Regions from separate parts of the Stappia sp. ABD4_338 genome, predicted to be linked through region 3. Evidence: riboswitches for the same ligand, from Rfam matches in the RefSeq annotation. Region 3 holds a riboswitch; each other region holds the start of a gene.

Region 1 (4,224 bases), 1.9 Mb from region 3:
CCGACCAGTGCCGTGATAACCCCGATCGGCAGAACCTGACCGGGGATCACGATCCGCGAGACAACGTCGGACAGGACCAGGAACACCGCTCCGGCCAGCGCTGTCGCGGGGACAAGCCGGGTATGACGCGGGCCGACCAGGAAGCGCATCGCATGTGGAATGACCAGTCCCACGAAGCCGATTGCGCCGGCAATCGAGACAACGATTGCCGTCATGAAAGCAGCGGTCGCGATGAGGATGGCCTGCGCGCGACGTACGTCGATGCCGAGTGAGGCGGCACTGTCGGAGCCGAAGGTAAAGGCGTCGAGTGTTCGCGCGTGCCAGAGGGATATCGCGATCCCGAGGAAGGCCATCGGCAGGGCCAGTTGCACATCGGGCCAGCGTACGCCGGAGAGGTTACCGAGCAGCCAGAACATAATGCCGCGTGCCTGTTCCGCGCTGGCGGACTGCGCGATGATCAACGCCGTGAGGGCATTGAACATCTGCGATCCCGCAATGCCGGCGAGAATGATGATGCCGGCGCCCCGAACACCGACCCCTCCGCCGGCCGCTTTCGCCAGTACCGCAACAAGTGCGAAGGCGGCTAGCGCCCCGACAAATGCGCCTGCCGACATGCTGACGACGCCAGCTCCCACCCCCGCCACGGTGACCGTGACAGCTCCGGTGGACGCACCGGCCGAGATCCCGAGAAGGTATGGTTCAGCCAGCGGATTGCGCAGCAGCGCCTGCAGGATCATCCCGGACAGCGCAAGCCCGGCTCCGCCGCTGGCCGCGACAACGGCCCTGGACAGGCGATAGTGCCAGATGACGCTGGCCTGAATGGGGTCGAGCGTCTGATCGGAAAATCCGAGCTTTGCCGAAAGCACCTGGAGAACGGTCGAGAGCGGGATACGGGTTTCTCCAACAACCGTTGCAAGGAGAAGCGCAGCGGCCAGCAATGGGGGAGCCAGCCACAGCCATCTCACGGAGCGGACCGCTGCGCTGCCCGTCATTGGGCGAGACCGTATCCGGACAGGGCTTGTGCCAACGCCTCGAGCGCGAATATGGAGCGCACCGACGGATCCATCGCGTTGGCGTCTATGACGATGATACGCCCTTCCTTCACGGCTTCCATTTCCCGCGTCAGAGGGTCGCTCGCGAGAAACTCCCGCTTGATCGCGATGTCATCGGCCGGAAAGCGGCGGCGATCCATATCTGCCGCGACGATGAAGGTGGGGTCGGCGGTTGCAATCGTTTCCCAGCCAACCGTCGGCCATTCCTCGTGGGAGGTTACGACGTTTGAGACACCCAGGGTGGAGAGCATCCAGCCGGGAACCGCGTTGACGCCGGCGACATAGGGATCGATCGCGAGATCCGCGGACGAGTACCAGAACACACCGGACACATTGTCGGGAAGATCGAGATCGCGCGCCATCTTGACGGCGGCGATTTCGCGGGCCTTCAGCTCGGAGACGAGCTCCTCGCCGCGATCGGAAACGTCGAAGATCAGGGCGAGCTCCTTGATGCCCTGGTAGAGCAGGGCGGGGTCGTACATGACCGAGCGTTCGCCATCCATGGTCTGCGTGTTGTCCTTGCCGACGCATTCGGTCGGCATGATCCAGCTCGGGATCTTCGCATCGTCGAACATCTCGCGCGTGCCGACGACACCCTGCGGCCCGATCATCCACTCATAGGCCGTCACGACAAGCTCGGGCCGCTTGGCCAGGACGCTCTCGAAACTCGGGGCGTTGTCCGAAAGGCGCTCGATCCTGGAATTGACCTCCGCGAACTCGGGCAGAACCGGGTTTATCCAGAGTGCGGTCCCGGACACCTTGTCCGCGAGGCCGAGCATGTAGAGGATTTCCGTCGTGCTTTGTCCAACGCTGACGACACTCTCTGGCGCCCGCTCGAAGGTAATCTCATGCCCGCAGCTCGACAGGGTCAACGGATACCGGGTGCTTTCAGCCTGTCCGTACGAAACGGAGGCGAACAGGGCTGCGACCGTTAAAAGGGGAAAACGCATCGTGTCTCCTCGTGATGCAGTTCGAATGGCTCGAACAACGAGGGAGTTGACGCAGACGAGGGCATGGCGACGACGGACTGGCGGTCATTGCCGTTCAGAACTCGCCGGAGACGAGCTCAACCTCGCCGACACACCTCGTCCGGCTCGTTGGTCGTTGTCCCGGCAGGTCTCCTGGCTTGCGGCTCGAGCGTCCTCCGTCACCTTCCCGGCGTTTGGCCAGTGGCATTGACGGTGGACTTGCCGCTTACAGTTGCGAGGGCAGCCCCGGTTTTGGCCCCTGATGGGTAATCCGCACCGTGTTCCCTTTTCATCCGCGCTCAATTGGCGGAACCGTGACACGCTTCTTTTAGGCGAGAGGTGATCGGAGAGGCAAGGGCCTTCATCTGCTGGTTGAAAAGGCTCTCGGGGATGCGTATTCCGCGCTGCACGTCAACTTCTGTCTGGCCGGCCGCGCGAGTATGAGGGGGGTACCGCCGCCAAGACGCGTCCTGGGTGCCCCGCTCATCTGGTTGTCCGCACACGTAAATTAGCCCTGTTCTGGCTTTGCGGCACCGCTGGTACTGCACCGAGGATCCACCTCTGATCACTCTGCAGGACAGACTTCGGATCTAGTTCCAAATCACGAGATGACGCTGGCGAGCACCCGCCAGCGTCTTGTGTCTAAGCCGTTCCTTGCTGCGGGAGACTTTATGCGAGCAATGCCGCCAAGGGGTCTGTCGGAGCCGGCTTTTCGAGCACCCGGCCTGTGATGCCACTTGCTTCCCGAAGAGAGGAGATCATTTCTGCGTTCGTGTCGAAGAGCCCGGCGTAGGCCATCACCTTTCCATACCTCTTCGGAACACCGATCGTGTTGGCAGCACAGTTTGCCCGCTTGAACAATCGCGCCATAACAGAATCGTAGACAGAAACGATGCTGGTCAGTCCCACGAGCATCCCGACTTCCGCCATTCCGATCAGCAGCTCGCCCGTGACCTCATTGACGTTTCCGCGGCCTCGTCCCGCACAGGCATAGTCGGGATCGATCGAAAATCGCGAGCTCTCCCAAATCAGAGGGTCTGCCACTTCAAGATCGTCCGGAAGCAGGTCCGAGAACACATCGCGGAGCATGTTGGGGCCAGTGGTTGGCAGCAGGCGAACAGATCCCCGCACGTCCTGGGTTTCCGGGTTGATCGACATCACGTACAGCGGATTGCACTGGTCGAACACATCGATCTCCCATCCGTCTTCGACGGTCACAGCCCAACGAAGCCGGTCATGGAAAACCTGAGCCCGGATCGTGTGCATCCGGTCGATTTCAAACGGATGCTGAATGCGGTCAATTCCCTGGATAAGTCTGATCATTTCAACCTCCCCTTGCTGGAATGGTGCAATTTTTGCAAAGGGATTTTTTCTATAATACTCCGTAAAATGGCAGGGTTGAGTAGTTTTTGGAATGGCGGAAACCTGAGGGGTTTAAATCAATCCCAAGCGAATTGCTCTAGTCACGGTGTGGGTTGTGTTCAGTGCGTTCAATTTTCTTCTTGAAATTTCCATGTATGACTTCACAGTTCCTTTGCGAAGATTCATTATGATCGCTATGTCTTCGTAAGTTTTCCCCTCAGCTGCCCATTGCAGGCATTCGAGTTCGCGTGGCGACAGCCGTGGAATCTGTTGCTCAGCTCCATTGATGCGAAGGATCATGTCGTGTGTTGCTGCCGCAACGATCTGGAACTCTCGCATCAGATGCTTTCGCATCAATGCCCATTCGTTTCCGTCATCATTGCTTGTGATTGAGAGCATGGCTATCGCGCCGTGTGCCCCGCGGATCGGAATGGTCAGCCCCTGCGATCCAACACCGAATTCATTGGCCTCCCCAAAAAAGCGTTTTGTCTCGGGCTTGGAGCGGTCGAACGTTGACCAATCCGTCGGCAACAGATTTCTAAGGCCGGCTGGAACGACTGGGTCGATGTCGACGAAGCCCTCATCCTTGTAATGCTGGACCCACTCCTCCTGGTAGGTAACCGCAATTAGGGGCTCATCAATCCTGACCTCGGGTATCCGAGTTGCGAAGTAGACAACGTTGGCCAGACCATAGTGGTCTCTTGTCGATTGTAGCAGGGACAGGCACTCGGCTTCGGTAGCGACCTTGGAAAACTGATCGACAACAGCGGCAAAATTGACGGTGGTCGGCATGTGAGGTGCCTCCATCAGGTATGCGCAGCACGCTATGCGCTATCAATCTC
Region 2 (4,224 bases), 1.4 Mb from region 3:
GGCGTCCCATCGAGCAGATGCCGGCACTGACGCAGCAGGTTCGCCAGGTTCTCCGCGCCGCCCTCGGCCATGTACCGCCAGAGCCGTTCGACCGTTTCGAGCGGCAGGGTCGAGCGGCTGGCAAGCGTCTCGTCCCAGCGGTCATCTCCGGGCATGACCGCAAGCCCGATGCCTTCGCCACGCGCAAGTTCCGTCAGCCGCTCCACCCCATACGGCCAGTATTCGGCGCCACCCAGCAGCCGCAGGATGACGAGCCGCGCGCCCGAGGCGGTGTTGTCGGCGTAAAGATCGACGGAATAGGGATGGGACAACGCCATGAGATTGGCGAGCCGCAGTTGCGGCCCTTCCTCGCCCAACGCGCCGGCAACGGCGTTCAGAGACGCCAGTTCCGTATCGGCGGCCGAGAGCACGATGACATCCGCCGGCGACTGGCCGAGATCGACGGCCTCCTCCCCCTGGTCGATGCGTCCGCTTCTGCCGGCGAGAATGTGCATGTCGTCTCCCGTTCCCCGGGAACGTGGCACGGTCCCGGGTGTTTCCGTCCGAGAAGGACCGGTCTCAGGCTGCTTCGGAGCGGGCCAGAAGCCCCTCGATGCGGATGGGGTCGAAGCCGGCGAGACCGATCACAACCACCCGGCCCGGCGCGCGGGCATCCTTTGCAAACCATGCCTCCACGCGTGGCCCGACCGCCTGCACCATTGCCGGAGCGGCCTTGCCCGCAATCTCCACCGCTCCCTTGATGCGCAGCACCCCGGGCATGGCCATCGCAGCGGCAACGCGCTGTTCGAGTTCCTTCAGGGAGGCAAAGGCCGGCAAGGTCACCACATGGCTCTCGAACTCGTCATGATCGTGGTCGTGGTGATGGTGGTCATGATCGTGATCGTCATGGTCGTGATCATCGTGATGATGATGGCTTTCGTGGTGGCTTTCCCGGCCCGTCATGTCCTCCTCCGAGGCACTGAAACGCCCGAGCAGCACATCGCCGGCAAGATACCCCTTTTCCGCCGCGACGATCTCGACCGCCGGCCGCACCCGCGCCGAGACGGTTTCGCGGACGCGGGCGAGCGCGTCCGCATCCACGAGATCGGCTTTGTTGAGCACGACGAGATCGGCGCAGACGAGCTGGTCCTCGAAAAGCTCTTCCACCGGGCTTTCGTGATCGAGCGCCTCGTCGGCCGCGCGCTGAGCGGCAAGGGCGGCCTCGTCCGCGACCACCCGCCCTTCGGCGACGGCCGCCGCATCGACCACCGTCACAACGGCATCGACGGTGACGCGTGTCTTGACGCTGGGCCAGGAAAAGGCCCTGACCAGGGGCTGCGGCAGCGCAAGACCGGACGTCTCGATCACGATGTGATCGGGCGCCTCGTCGCGCGAGACGAGCATTTCCATCGTCGGCAGGAAGTCGTCGGCGACCGTGCAGCAGATGCAGCCGTTGGTCAGTTCCACCACGTCGTCCGCCGCGCAATCGGGATCGGCGCAACCGTCCACCAGCGAGCCGTCGAAGCCCATGTCGCCGAACTCGTTGACGATGAGCGCGATGCGCTTGCCCTTCGCGTCCCGCAGGAGGTTGGAGAGAAGAGTCGTCTTTCCGGCCCCCAGGAAGCCGGTGATGATCGTGGCCGGGATCTTGCCGCTTGCAGGCGTGCTCATAGGGTAATCTCCGGTTGGAGGGAATTCGGCTTGAGAACGAGCGGCAAGCCGCAGGCGACGAGAACCACCGCCTCCACACTCGCCGCGATCTTGCGATTGAGGCGCCCCTGCTCGTCGCGGAAACGGCGGGCAAGCGCATTGTCGGGCACGATGCCGGAGCCGACCTCGTTGGTCACCAGAACCACGGGCCCGCCAGCGGCTTGAAGCGCCGCCGCCAGGCGGTCCGTCTCGGCCGGAAGATCGGCATCGCGGAACATCAGGTTCGAGAGCCAAAGCGTCAGGCAATCGACGAGAACGGCCGTTCCGGGCGCGCTTCGGGTCGTGATCGCGCCGGCGATATCGAGGGGTTCCTCGATCGTCTCCCACCCCAGCCCACGGGCCTCCACATGACGGGCGACACGCGCGCGCATCTCGCCGTCCTCGGCGACGGAGGTCGCGAGATAGACGCGTGCAAGTCCGCTGGCGGAGACCAACGCCTCCGCGTGGGAGCTCTTGCCCGAACGGGCTCCTCCGGTCACCAGAACGCTTCGGCAGCGCACGGTATCAGGCCCGGCGGCAGTGCGCGGGATGACACGAAGCCTGTTCGGCGGACCGTGGAATCACGGAAAAGGTATGATGAGGAAGCGCGTGGAAACGCGTCATGTGAGCCTCCTGCCGTCCACCCGACGGCTGTGACGTTTCGGGACGCGGCGCTCATTTCCGCCGCGTGTCATCCGGCTCGTCTCCTGGCTCGCGGGTCGCCGCCTTGCCCTGCCCTTCCCGGGCGCCCAACCGCGTTGGAGCGTCCAGTGGTCTCTGCAGGAAGGCTCGCCGCTCACAGTTGCGGGGGCAGCTACGGATTCGGGACCCCGAATTGGGTCGTCCCCCACCGTATTCCGACTTTCCCCTCTCCCTCGGACTTCGTCCGTCGGAAAGGACCGGACCTCATTCTTAGCCCGGCAAACGCCACACAACAAGCGGATCCGGGACCTGGAAGCCCCTGACCAGCACCAAATCGCCGCCGCCGCCCGGCGCGATTTTTTCGCTTCTGTGGAAAACATGACGACAAAAGGCTTGGCAAATCCGCACGGCGTTTGCTATACGCCTCCCACCGACGCGGTGCTCAAGAGCGCCGCGACAGTGATCCCCGGTAGCTCAGTGGTAGAGCAAGCGGCTGTTAACCGCTTGGTCGCTGGTTCGAATCCGGCCCGGGGAGCCACTGCCCTCTTTCTCCCCCACATCGCAAACGTACAGCCGCCAATCAGCGCGGAACGACGAGTCACGCCGCCCGCGAGCACTCCCGCAGGCGAACGATGACCGATGGCCTCGACGCTTTCACGCCGGACACGCCTCTTCTATGGGGCAGCCCCCTAGGCGGCACGAAGATGAATCCGTGTTCCCCACGGATCGGCAAGCGAGACGCCGCCTTGTCCGGCCTCGTTCAACGCCACTCCGGCGTCCCCGGCCCGCTCCCGCACGCTCGACACATGCCCGGGATCCCTGGCAAGAATTTCCACGAAGTCCAGGCCGGCGCGGTTCGGATCGCGCGCACCCGCGCCACGACTGCCCCACACGTTCCCGGCAAGCTGGTGATGGTATCCTCCGGATCCGAAGAAGCTTGCGCCCGGATAGTGGGCACTGATGTCGAAGCCGAGCACGTCGCGGTAGAACCCCTCGGACACCCCGGTCTCGCCGACGCGGAGATGAACGTGCCCGACACGCCCGCCCTCCGGCATTCCCTGCCAGACCGCCCCCTCGCCCGCGGCAAGCACGCCCTCCACGTCCATCGGATCGGTGGACATGGTCACCGTGCCGTCCGGCGTGCGCCAGTCGGCCTCCGGACGATCCGCATAGACCTCGATGCCGTTCCCTTCCGGGTCGCTGAGATAGACCGCCTCGCTCACGATGTGATCCGACGCCCCTTCGATGCGCGCACCGAGACCGGCCGCGTGAGAAAGCCAGCGCCCCAGATCGCCGCGCGTCGGCAGCAGGAACGCCGTATGGAAGAGCCCGGCCTCGCGGGCGCTGACTGGCGCGAGATCCGGTCGCTCGTCCAGCTCCACCAGAGGCACCGCACCGGCACCGAGAACGACACGCCCCGCCACACGCTCCAGTTCCTGCAGGCCGATCACGTCGCGATAGAAACGCGCCGTCGCGGACAGGTCCCGCACCCTCAGGCCGACGCGCCCGACGCGCATGGGCACCGCATCCATGTTGAAGGCGGCAGCGTTTTTCGGCTCGCTGGATACTGACATTTCCTGCTCCTGTGCACGCGCGGCCGGACGGTCATTGCGATCACGCAACACCGGATGCCGCTGAATGTGCCCTCAATCTGGTAGCGCCCCGACGCAAAGACAATCGCGTAAATCGTGAGCTTATTGTCTCCATTTCATGAACGATAAACCTGCCGCAATCGCTTCATGTGACCGCATGAACACATCAAGGCCTGCCAAGGATTGGCCCTCCTGCTTTTTGTGTCATTTTATGCTTTTTTATTCTGAGCATTTCGAAAATCCGTGGATGACCTGTCGTTCATTGGCGAAAAACGGGTTTTCAATGCCGCGCCGCGTAAAAAACGCGATGCAAAGACGTCAC
Region 3 (4,224 bases):
GTTGACGAAGACGACGTCGGCGGGGCGCCCGAGGTCGAACATCCACGTGGTCATCGACATCATCGGCGTGATGCCGGAGCCCGCGGAGATGAACAGGTACTTGTCCGCCGGATGGAGCTGGCTGGAGAAGGAGCCGGCCGGCGCGCTTGCCCGGATCCTGACGCCCGGACGCAGATTGTCCAGCATCCATCGGGTGCCGAGGCTTCCCTCCTGCGCCTTGACCGTGACCGAGATCGACATCGGTCGCGAGGGCGAGGAGGAGATGGTGTAGGTGCGGTAGAGCGGACCGCCCGGCACCGGCAGCTCCAGTGTCAGGAACTGGCCCGGCACATAGGAGAACACCGCCCCCGAGGGGGACTGGAAGCAGAAGCTTGCAACGTTCGGCGCCTCGGGAATGACCGAGACGCACTCGAGCTCCTCGCTTCCGTCCCACACGACGACCGGATGCGAGATCTGCGGGTGGGGCATTCTCATTCGGCGGCCTCCCGGAGCGGGGCGAGACGGCTTGCAAGGGTGGCGCAGTACCAGTCCACGAACTGGTCGACACCGCTTTCCTGGACCGGCGAATAGGGGCCGGGAGCGTAGGCGGGCGAATTGATGCCGACCTGGTTGTCCTCGACCACGCGACGGTCCTCGTCGTTGGTCGCCTCCCAGACCTCGGTGAGCGTCTTCAGGTCGTAGTCCACTCCCTCGACGGCGTCCTTGTTGACGAGCCAGGTCGTCTGGACCTCGGTCTGCTGCGGGCCGATCGGCGTCACGCGGAAGGTGATCGAGTGATCGGGCAGGAAGTGGTTCCAGGTCGTGGGATAATGGAACTTCAGCAGCGCCCCCGCATCGGGCAGCGGCACCCGGCCGAGCGGCCGCCCGACGGCCGCGTTGCCGGTCATCGTGTAGCTTCTCGCGCCGGTCTTAAGCGGCATGCGGGCGAGGCGGTACTGGCCGCTGTCGGCGAGATGGAAGCGCGAGGGAAGTCCGGCCGCCTCGCAGCGCGAGACATGCGCCTGCAGGTGAGGCGGCGTCTCGCCGTTCTCCATGCCCGTCACGGCCGGGTCGTCGGGAAAGCTGCGGCAAAGGGCGGGGTGGTTTCCCCCGCAATGGTAGCACTCGCGGTTGTTCTCCCACACGAGCTTCCAGTTGCCGTTCTCGATGATCGTGGACTGGTGCGCGATGCGCGCGTTGCCCAGGTCATGCGGAGCCAGATAGGGGCCGGCCTGCGTGGCGAAAGTGTCGAAGTCCGGCGCCTCGTCGGCCAGGCAGATGTAGACGAGGCCCGCCAGTTCCCGACAGTGCACCGGCTTCAGCCCGTGGGCCGAGGCATCGAAGTCCGGACCCATGTCTCGGGCCCAGAGAAGCCGACCGTCGAGCTCGTAGGTCCACTGGTGGTAGGGACAGACCAGCTTGGGCACATGCCCGGAGGCAGCCTTGCAGATGACCGAGCCGCGATGTCGGCAGGTGTTGTGGAACGCACGGATCGCGCCGTCGGATCCGCGCACGATCACCAGCGGAAACGCCCCGACGCGGTGGGTGACATAGCTGCCGGGCTTGGGCAGCGCGCAGGCCGGCGTGGCGTAGAGCCAGTCGCGGTAGAAGATGTGCTCGAGGTCCAGCGCGAGGATGGCGGGATCCGCGTAGAAGGCCTGTTCAAGCGAGTGATGCGGCACCCGCCGGGCCAGAAGGTCGTATGCCTTGGCGTCTGCGTTCATCATGCAGGTCTCACCTTGCCGGAATGCGCCGGCGATAACATGAAGCGGATGCGCGGGAGGGGATCGGCGCGGTGCCCGGGAGCGGCACGGCACGAGATCGCCCCCACCGCCACCCGCGGCTTGACGTCATGTCGGGCTGGTTTCCGGACTTGGAACATCTGGCTTTCGCCGCTTCCCCGACGCCTTCCCGGAGGCTCCTCCCCGGTGGCCTGTGTCGCGGTCTTGTCCGTTCCTTACCGTTGCGGGGGCAGTGCCGGTTTCTCACCGGCTTCCCAATTCTCGACCGCCTGCATGTGCCCGCGGCCGCACCTGACATGTCGCGACAGAATAGCTTCGCCATGGCCCTTCGATGCCTTGGATGCGACAATCGCTTGTTCGAAACGGACCTCCCGGCGGCGCGTGCGACATTCTCGCGCGGCTCCGGCATGCCGGTGGCGAAGGCGCTTGACCTTCCCGGAAGGGGAAGCCCCACCCTGGGCGCGATGAACTGGCGTGGGGCCGCTCCGTCGCGGACCGGATCACGGGATGGCGCAATGACGATGAAGGCTGTCGGATGGAGTGTCGCGGTCGTGGCGGTGATCGTCGCCGGCTGGCTGATGCTCCGCCCCGGGGCGCCGGGGGCGACCGCGCCAAAGGCCGGGTTGCACGTTCCCCGGCTTTCGGGCGCCGCCCTTGAGGGGAAACGGCTTTTCGCCGCGAACTGTGCATCGTGTCACGGGGAAAACGCTGGCGGAACGGACATCGGACCCTCGCTCGTTCAGCGGATTTACGCGCCCGCCCATCATGCCGATCTCGCCTTCCGGCTTGCGGTTCGCAACGGGGTGCGCGCCCATCACTGGACGTTCGGGAACATGCCCCCGGTCGAGGGCGTCGGCACGCGGGACGTCGACAGGATCACGGCCTATGTGCGCAGCATCCAGCGCGCCAACGGCATCGAGTGACACGATCGGCGGATCTGCCCGCCGTGTCGCGATCCCCGGCCCCTTCCGGGGCAGGCAGAAGGAGAAAACGCCATGATGCAAGACATGTACGGTTCGCACGGCTGGGGCTTCGGCGGCTGGCCCATGCTCCTAGGCCTTGTCCTGGTCGTCCTGATCGTGCTCGCGCTCATAAAATACCTGAGGAGCTGACCGGGCCGGATCTCAGGTGGCGGATGGCGTCGCGATCCTGGCCGGTCGGGGAGCGCCGCTGCGCAGGGCGCGGGCGAAGGCGCAGATATCCGGTGCCGCGAGAGGGGGCGACACGCCCGGCCCCTCCGCAAGGGCGCAAGCTGCGTCGCGGGCCATGTCCAGGTCGGCATCGGTTGCCACACCTTCGATCAGCGTTCTGGCGCCCAGTGTCTCGGCCATGTTCGCAAGTGCCGCCACGTCGGCGCGACAGTCGCTTGGCACGCTCTCGCACAGGAGCGTCTTGTTGATCGTGAGCACTTGCGGGCGCAGCCGTGCGAGCAGCGTCAGCACCGCGTTCCCCTTGCCGAAGGTGCTGAGTGCGAGGCGCACGCCATGTTCCGAAAGGCGCGAGAGCGTCGCGATGACGTCCTCGCTCTGGGACAGGGCGGCTTCGTCCGCGACCTCGATTTCCAGCGCTTCCGGCGGGAGGCCGGAGCGGGTCAGCAGGCGGTCGATCTCCTCCACCAGCGTTGCATCCCGCAGCGAACAGGCTGACAGGCCGACCACCACATACGTCTGCTCGGGGATCGACGCACGCCAGCGGGCCACCGTTTCGCAGGCCGTCGCCAGAAGGAAGCTGTCGAACGCGCGCGCCTGACCGTGTTCACGCGCGCCGGCCATGAAGTCCTCGGCCGCAAGTGTCGCGGACAGGCCCGGATGTGCCCAGCGAAGGTGTGCCCGCGCACCGACCAGTGCCCTTCGGTTGATGCAGATGCGCGGTTCATAGGTGACGAAGAGTTCCTGGCGCGGCAGGGCGGCGGGCAGTCCCGAGGTGATTTCCTGAAGGAGCCGCTGCCGGTCCAGCATCTCCTCGCGAAAGAAGACATGCGCGCCGCGCTGGCGTGCCTTGGCTTCATACAGGGCGGCATCGGCGCAGGTCAGGGCCTCGTCGATGGTGGCGCCGTCGTCGGGCCAGACCGCGACGCCGCAACTCATCGCGATGGGCAACCGTGCGTCCGAGGGGCCGTTGACCTGCGAGGGTGTGTTTGCGCGCGTGGAAAGCCGTTCGTCGATTTCGCGGAGCGACAGGTCGCTCAGCGGCACGGCGACCACGAACTCGTCGCCGCCCCAGCGGGCGATCAGTCCCGCGTCGGGAAAGTCGGCAAGCAGGCTCCGCGCCGCCGCCTTGAGCATCGCATCGCCCGTCGCGTGGCCGAACTGGTCGTTGACCGCCTTGAAATGGTCGATGTCGAAGACCAGGAGCGCGTGGCGTCGTCGGGCGTTCTCGTCCCGTGCCTCGCGTTCCGTCGCCCAGTCGGTGAAGCCGCGTCGGTTCGTGAGGCCGGTCAGACTGTCGCGGGCACTGGCCGCGCGCAGGTCGTCCATCATCCGGCGGTTGCGGAAGAACAGCG
Region 4 (4,224 bases), 410 kb from region 3:
CGACAAGGCTCGGCACCGCCACCGGCCCCGGACGACGCTGGGCCGCCACGGCACGCACGGCGCCGCCGGAGGAGAGGAAGGCGTGGGCCTTGTAGAGCGAGTGGGCGATGATGTGCAGCAGCGCGAGCGGCCAGAGGCCCAGACCGCACTGGAGCAGCATGAAGCCCATCTGCGCCACGGTCGACCAGGCCAGCGCGGTCTTGACCGCGCTCTGCGTGAGCATCACCACCGCGCCGAAAAGCGCCGTCAGCCCGCCGAGCATGACAAGCGCGGCCATGGTGCCCGGGCTTGCCTGAATGAGGTCAGCGGTGCGCACCAGAAGATAGCCGCCCGCGTTGATGATGCCGGCGTGAAGCAGCGCCGACACGGGCGTGGGCGCCTCCATGACCTCGGTGAGCCAGCCGTGCAGCGGAAAGGAGGCCGTCTTGAGTGCCGCGGCAAGCGCCAGAAGCGCGACCGCGACATGACCCGTGAGCGGAAGCGGCCCGCTGCTTGCCGCTTCCGAAAGGGCGTCCAGATCGCCGGAGCCGAAGGTGGCGACCAGCAAAACGGCGGCAAGAAGCAGGATGGCGTCGGCTGCGTGCCAGACGAGGGTGAACTTGGTCGCGGCGCGCCGGGCGGCGGCGCGTTCGGGGTAAAACAGCAGGAGGCGACGCAGCCCGGTGCCAATCGCCGCGAAGGCAAGGACGAACACGGCAAGATTGCCGGCCTGCATGAGCAGCAGCACGCCCGCCAGCACGGCAAGCATCAGCGCATGAAACCGCCCTTCGCGGGCTTCCCCGTCGAGGTAGCTGCGCGCGTAGCGCATCACCACCCAGCCGATGAAGGCGACAAGCAGCGTCATTGCCGCGCTCACTCCATCGAGCGTGAAGGCAAGCGCCAGCGGCTCCGCGCCGAACGACACCTGCAGCGGACCGTGAAGAAGCTCCTGGCACAGGGCGGCGAGAGCCAGCCCCAGTGCCGCAAGCGCGGCCCCCTGCGGCAGCCAGCCGATGCCCGTCGGCCGGCGGCCGGGACGCACGGCAAGGACAAGCGCCGCGGCAAGCAGCACCGACGGTGCGAGCAGGGAGAGCGGAAGCGAAACGAACATGGCGGGGCGTCCTCGGAAGTGAGCGGTGCCCATGCCAATAACGTTTCGAACGATTTCAAAAAATTACATATTATCTTCGATATCGTTCTATATATAAGAACAATGTCCGTTCTGAACCTGCATCACCTGCGCCTGTTCCGCGCCGTTGCCCGCAAGGGCACGCTGACCGGGGCGGCGCGCGAGCTGAACCTGTCGCAATCCGCCCTGTCGACCCAGATCAAGGCGCTGGAGGCGTCGCTCGGCCATGACCTGTTCGAGCGGCGCGGGCGCGGCCTCGTGCTCAGCGAGGCCGGACGGATCGCCCTCGACCACGCGGAGGCGATCTTCCGCACGGCGGACGACCTGACGGCCACGCTGCGCAACACGGGTAATGTGCGGCGCGCACTGCGGGTCGGCGCGCTCGCGACGCTGTCGCGCAACTTCCAGCTCCGCTTCCTGATGCCGCTTGCCGGACGGTCCGACGTGGAAGTGATCCTGCGCTCGGGCTCACAGGCGGACCTGCTGCGCGCCCTCGAGGCCTTGTCGCTCGACGTGGTGCTGACGAACCTGGTGCCCGGACGCGATGCGGCGAGCCCCTATCTGGTGCACGCCCTTTCGGAACAGCCCGTGAGCCTTGTCGGACCGCCCGAGTTCGCGGGCCGCGCGCTTGCCGACCTGCTGGCAAGCGAACCGCTCATCCTGCCGACACCGGAGGCGGCGCTGCGCGCGTCCTTCGACGTGCTGATCGGTCGGCTCGGGGTCGTGCCGAGGATCGCGGCAGAAGCCGATGACATGGCCATGCTGCGTCTTCTCGCGCGCGAGAAGGTGGGCCTTGCCGTGCTCGCCCCGATCGTGGTGCGGGACGAACTGGCGGCCGGAACACTGGCCGAACTGCATCGGCTGGAGGGAATCAGCGAGCGCTTCTTTGCCGTGACGCTGCATCGCCGGTTTCCGAATCCGCTTGTGGGCGAGGTGCTCGCCGCCTTCGCCCTGGACGGGAAATAGACGCGGGACACAGGGTTTCCGCACCGGCCCTCAAGATCAATATAAACACATAAACATTCCTTTATATCATCTTGACAGGAGCGAACGACGGGCGCAGTCTGGTGGCGTCGTGGTTCCGTCGCGCCGCCTGCCGGTGTCGTGACGGCCAAGAGGGAATCCGGTGCGCCATGGCGACATGGCAAGGCCGGAGCTGCCCCCGCAACTGTAAGCGGCGAGCCCGCATCCGTTCACGCCACTGGGACCGGCCACGGCCACCCCCGGGAAGGCAGGATGCGCGCGACGACCCGCGAGCCAGGAGACCTGCCACGTCATCATGATCGTCCCTGGGCGGGGTGTCCCGGTGGTGCGTATGCGGCCGTGCGGGAGGCTCCTTCCGCTCACGTGTCCGCACACGTCCGCTCGGCCTTTGCCCCCAACATTTGGGGTTCAAGCCGATGGCTTCCGTTTCGCTTCCCATACATTCCCTGGCAACAGCCACGCTCGGCGTCCCGCGGATCGGTCCGCGCCGCGAGCTGAAATCCGCACTCGAGGCCCATTGGGCCGGCCGTCTCGACGAAACGGCGCTCGAGGAGACCGCCGCCGCCCTGCGCGCGGCCGGTTGGGCGCGGCAGCACGCGCTCGGCATCACCCAGATCCCGAGCGGCGACTTCTCGCTCTACGACCACGTGCTCGACACGGCGGTCATGGTCGGCGCGATTCCCGAGCGCTTCGGCTGGTCGGGCGGGCCCGTGCCGCTCGCAACCCGTTTCGCCATGGCACGCGGCACCTCAAGCGCCGGCAGCCCGGACGCCGATGGCTGCGGCCATGCCGGACACGGCGGCACACCCCGGGAAGGCGGTGTCGCGGCGCTGGAAATGACCAAGTGGTTCGACACCAACTACCACTATCTCGTGCCGGAACTCACCGGCGACCAGCGCTTCACGCTTGCCGACACCAAGCCGCTCGACCATTTCCTGGAGGCCAAGGCGCTCGGCTATCACACACGACCGGTGCTGCTTGGTCCCGTCACCTTCCTCAAGCTGGCCAAGGCGGTGACGCCCGACGTCAATCCGCTCGCCCTGCTCGACCGGCTTGTCCCGGTCTATGCGGATCTTCTCGCACGGCTTGCCGAGGTCGGCGCCGACTGGGTGCAGATCGACGAACCCTGCCTGGCGGGCGACATCGACGCCCCGACGCACACCGCCCTGCACCGGGCCTATTCGGCCTTCGCACGCGCGGTGCCGGACATCCGCGTCCTGCTGGCGACCTACTTCGGCCCGCTTGGCGACGCGCTCGACCTTGCCGTCTCGCTGCCGGTCGCCGGCCTGCACGCCGACCTGGTCCGCGCACCCGGACAGCTCGTCCCACTCGTCGAAAGGGCGCCGCGCGAGATGTTGCTGTCTCTCGGGGTCGTGGACGGGCGCAACGTCTGGCGGACGGACCTTTCCGCCCTGCTCGACCGGCTGGAGCCGGTGCTGGCGACCCGCAGGGCCGACCGGATCGAGATCGCGCCGTCGTGCTCGCTGCTGCACGTGCCGGTCGATCTGGCTCAGGAAGACGACCTCGATCCCGAGATCGCGAGCTGGCTCGCCTTCGGCGTGCAGAAGATGGAAGAGCTGCAGGTGATCGCAACGGCGCTGCAAAGCGGACGGGACGCGGTCGGCGAGGTCCTTGCCGCTTCCAGCGCCGCCGTGGCGTCGCGCGCGGCCTCGCCGCGCGTGCATGACGCAGCCGTTGCCGCGCGACTTGCCGCCGTCACCCCACGGATGAGCCGGCGCGAGAGCCCGTTCGCGGACCGCGCCGAACGACAGAGGCGGCTCCTCGACCTGCCCGCGTTTCCCACGACCACGATCGGGTCCTTCCCGCAGACGGCGGAGGTGCGCAAGGCACGCGCGGCCCACGCCAGGGGCAGGCTCTCGGACGGCGACTACGAGCATTTCCTCGCGGAGGAGACCGCGCGGGCCATCCGTTTCCAGGAGGAGATCGGCCTCGACGTTCTGGTCCATGGCGAGTTCGAGCGAAACGACATGGTCCAGTACTTCGGCGAACGGCTGTCGGGCTTCGCCTTCACCCGCAACGCCTGGGTGCAGAGTTACGGGTCGCGCTGCGTGCGCCCGCCGATCGTCTATGGCGACGTGGCCCGTCCGAAGCCGATGACCGTGGCAAGGTGG

The links. A riboswitch is a leader RNA that binds a small molecule or an ion and turns the genes downstream of it on or off. The one in region 3 is predicted to bind cobalamin.
Region 1: linked by a shared signal. The riboswitch ahead of ACYX4S_RS08765 (ABC transporter substrate-binding protein) and the one ahead of ACYX4S_RS16830 (aromatic ring-hydroxylating oxygenase subunit alpha) in region 3 are both predicted to bind cobalamin.
Region 2: linked by a shared signal. The riboswitch ahead of cobU (bifunctional adenosylcobinamide kinase/adenosylcobinamide-phosphate guanylyltransferase) and the one ahead of ACYX4S_RS16830 (aromatic ring-hydroxylating oxygenase subunit alpha) in region 3 are both predicted to bind cobalamin.
Region 4: linked by a shared signal. The riboswitch ahead of metE (5-methyltetrahydropteroyltriglutamate--homocysteine S-methyltransferase) and the one ahead of ACYX4S_RS16830 (aromatic ring-hydroxylating oxygenase subunit alpha) in region 3 are both predicted to bind cobalamin.

The regions. Positions count from the first base shown of each region.
Region 1 covers NZ_CM149982.1:1,887,615-1,891,838, reverse strand. The annotation lists gene ACYX4S_RS08770 (FecCD family ABC transporter permease) at 1-992, opposite strand, end outside; gene ACYX4S_RS08765 (ABC transporter substrate-binding protein) at 989-2,002, opposite strand; cobalamin riboswitch at 2,147-2,351, opposite strand; gene ACYX4S_RS08760 (acyl-homoserine-lactone synthase) at 2,690-3,343, opposite strand; gene ACYX4S_RS08755 (helix-turn-helix transcriptional regulator) at 3,455-4,174, opposite strand; gene ACYX4S_RS08750 (hypothetical protein) at 4,207-4,224, opposite strand, start outside.
Region 2 covers NZ_CM149982.1:2,388,873-2,393,096, forward strand. The annotation lists gene cobN (cobaltochelatase subunit CobN) at 1-494, opposite strand, end outside; gene cobW (cobalamin biosynthesis protein CobW) at 559-1,650, opposite strand; gene cobU (bifunctional adenosylcobinamide kinase/adenosylcobinamide-phosphate guanylyltransferase) at 1,647-2,189, opposite strand; cobalamin riboswitch at 2,349-2,585, opposite strand; tRNA gene ACYX4S_RS10815 (tRNA-Asn) at 2,774-2,848, shown strand; gene ACYX4S_RS10820 (VOC family protein) at 3,000-3,884, opposite strand.
Region 3 covers NZ_CM149982.1:3,743,311-3,747,534, reverse strand. The annotation lists gene ACYX4S_RS16835 (FAD-binding oxidoreductase) at 1-474, opposite strand, end outside; gene ACYX4S_RS16830 (aromatic ring-hydroxylating oxygenase subunit alpha) at 471-1,703, opposite strand; cobalamin riboswitch at 1,821-2,031, opposite strand; gene ACYX4S_RS16825 (c-type cytochrome) at 2,237-2,644, shown strand; gene ACYX4S_RS16820 (EAL domain-containing protein) at 2,846-4,224, opposite strand, start outside.
Region 4 covers NZ_CM149982.1:3,330,082-3,334,305, forward strand. The annotation lists gene ACYX4S_RS14995 (proton-conducting transporter transmembrane domain-containing protein) at 1-1,090, opposite strand, end outside; gene ACYX4S_RS15000 (LysR family transcriptional regulator) at 1,193-2,074, shown strand; cobalamin riboswitch at 2,168-2,396, shown strand; gene metE (5-methyltetrahydropteroyltriglutamate--homocysteine S-methyltransferase) at 2,509-4,224, shown strand, end outside.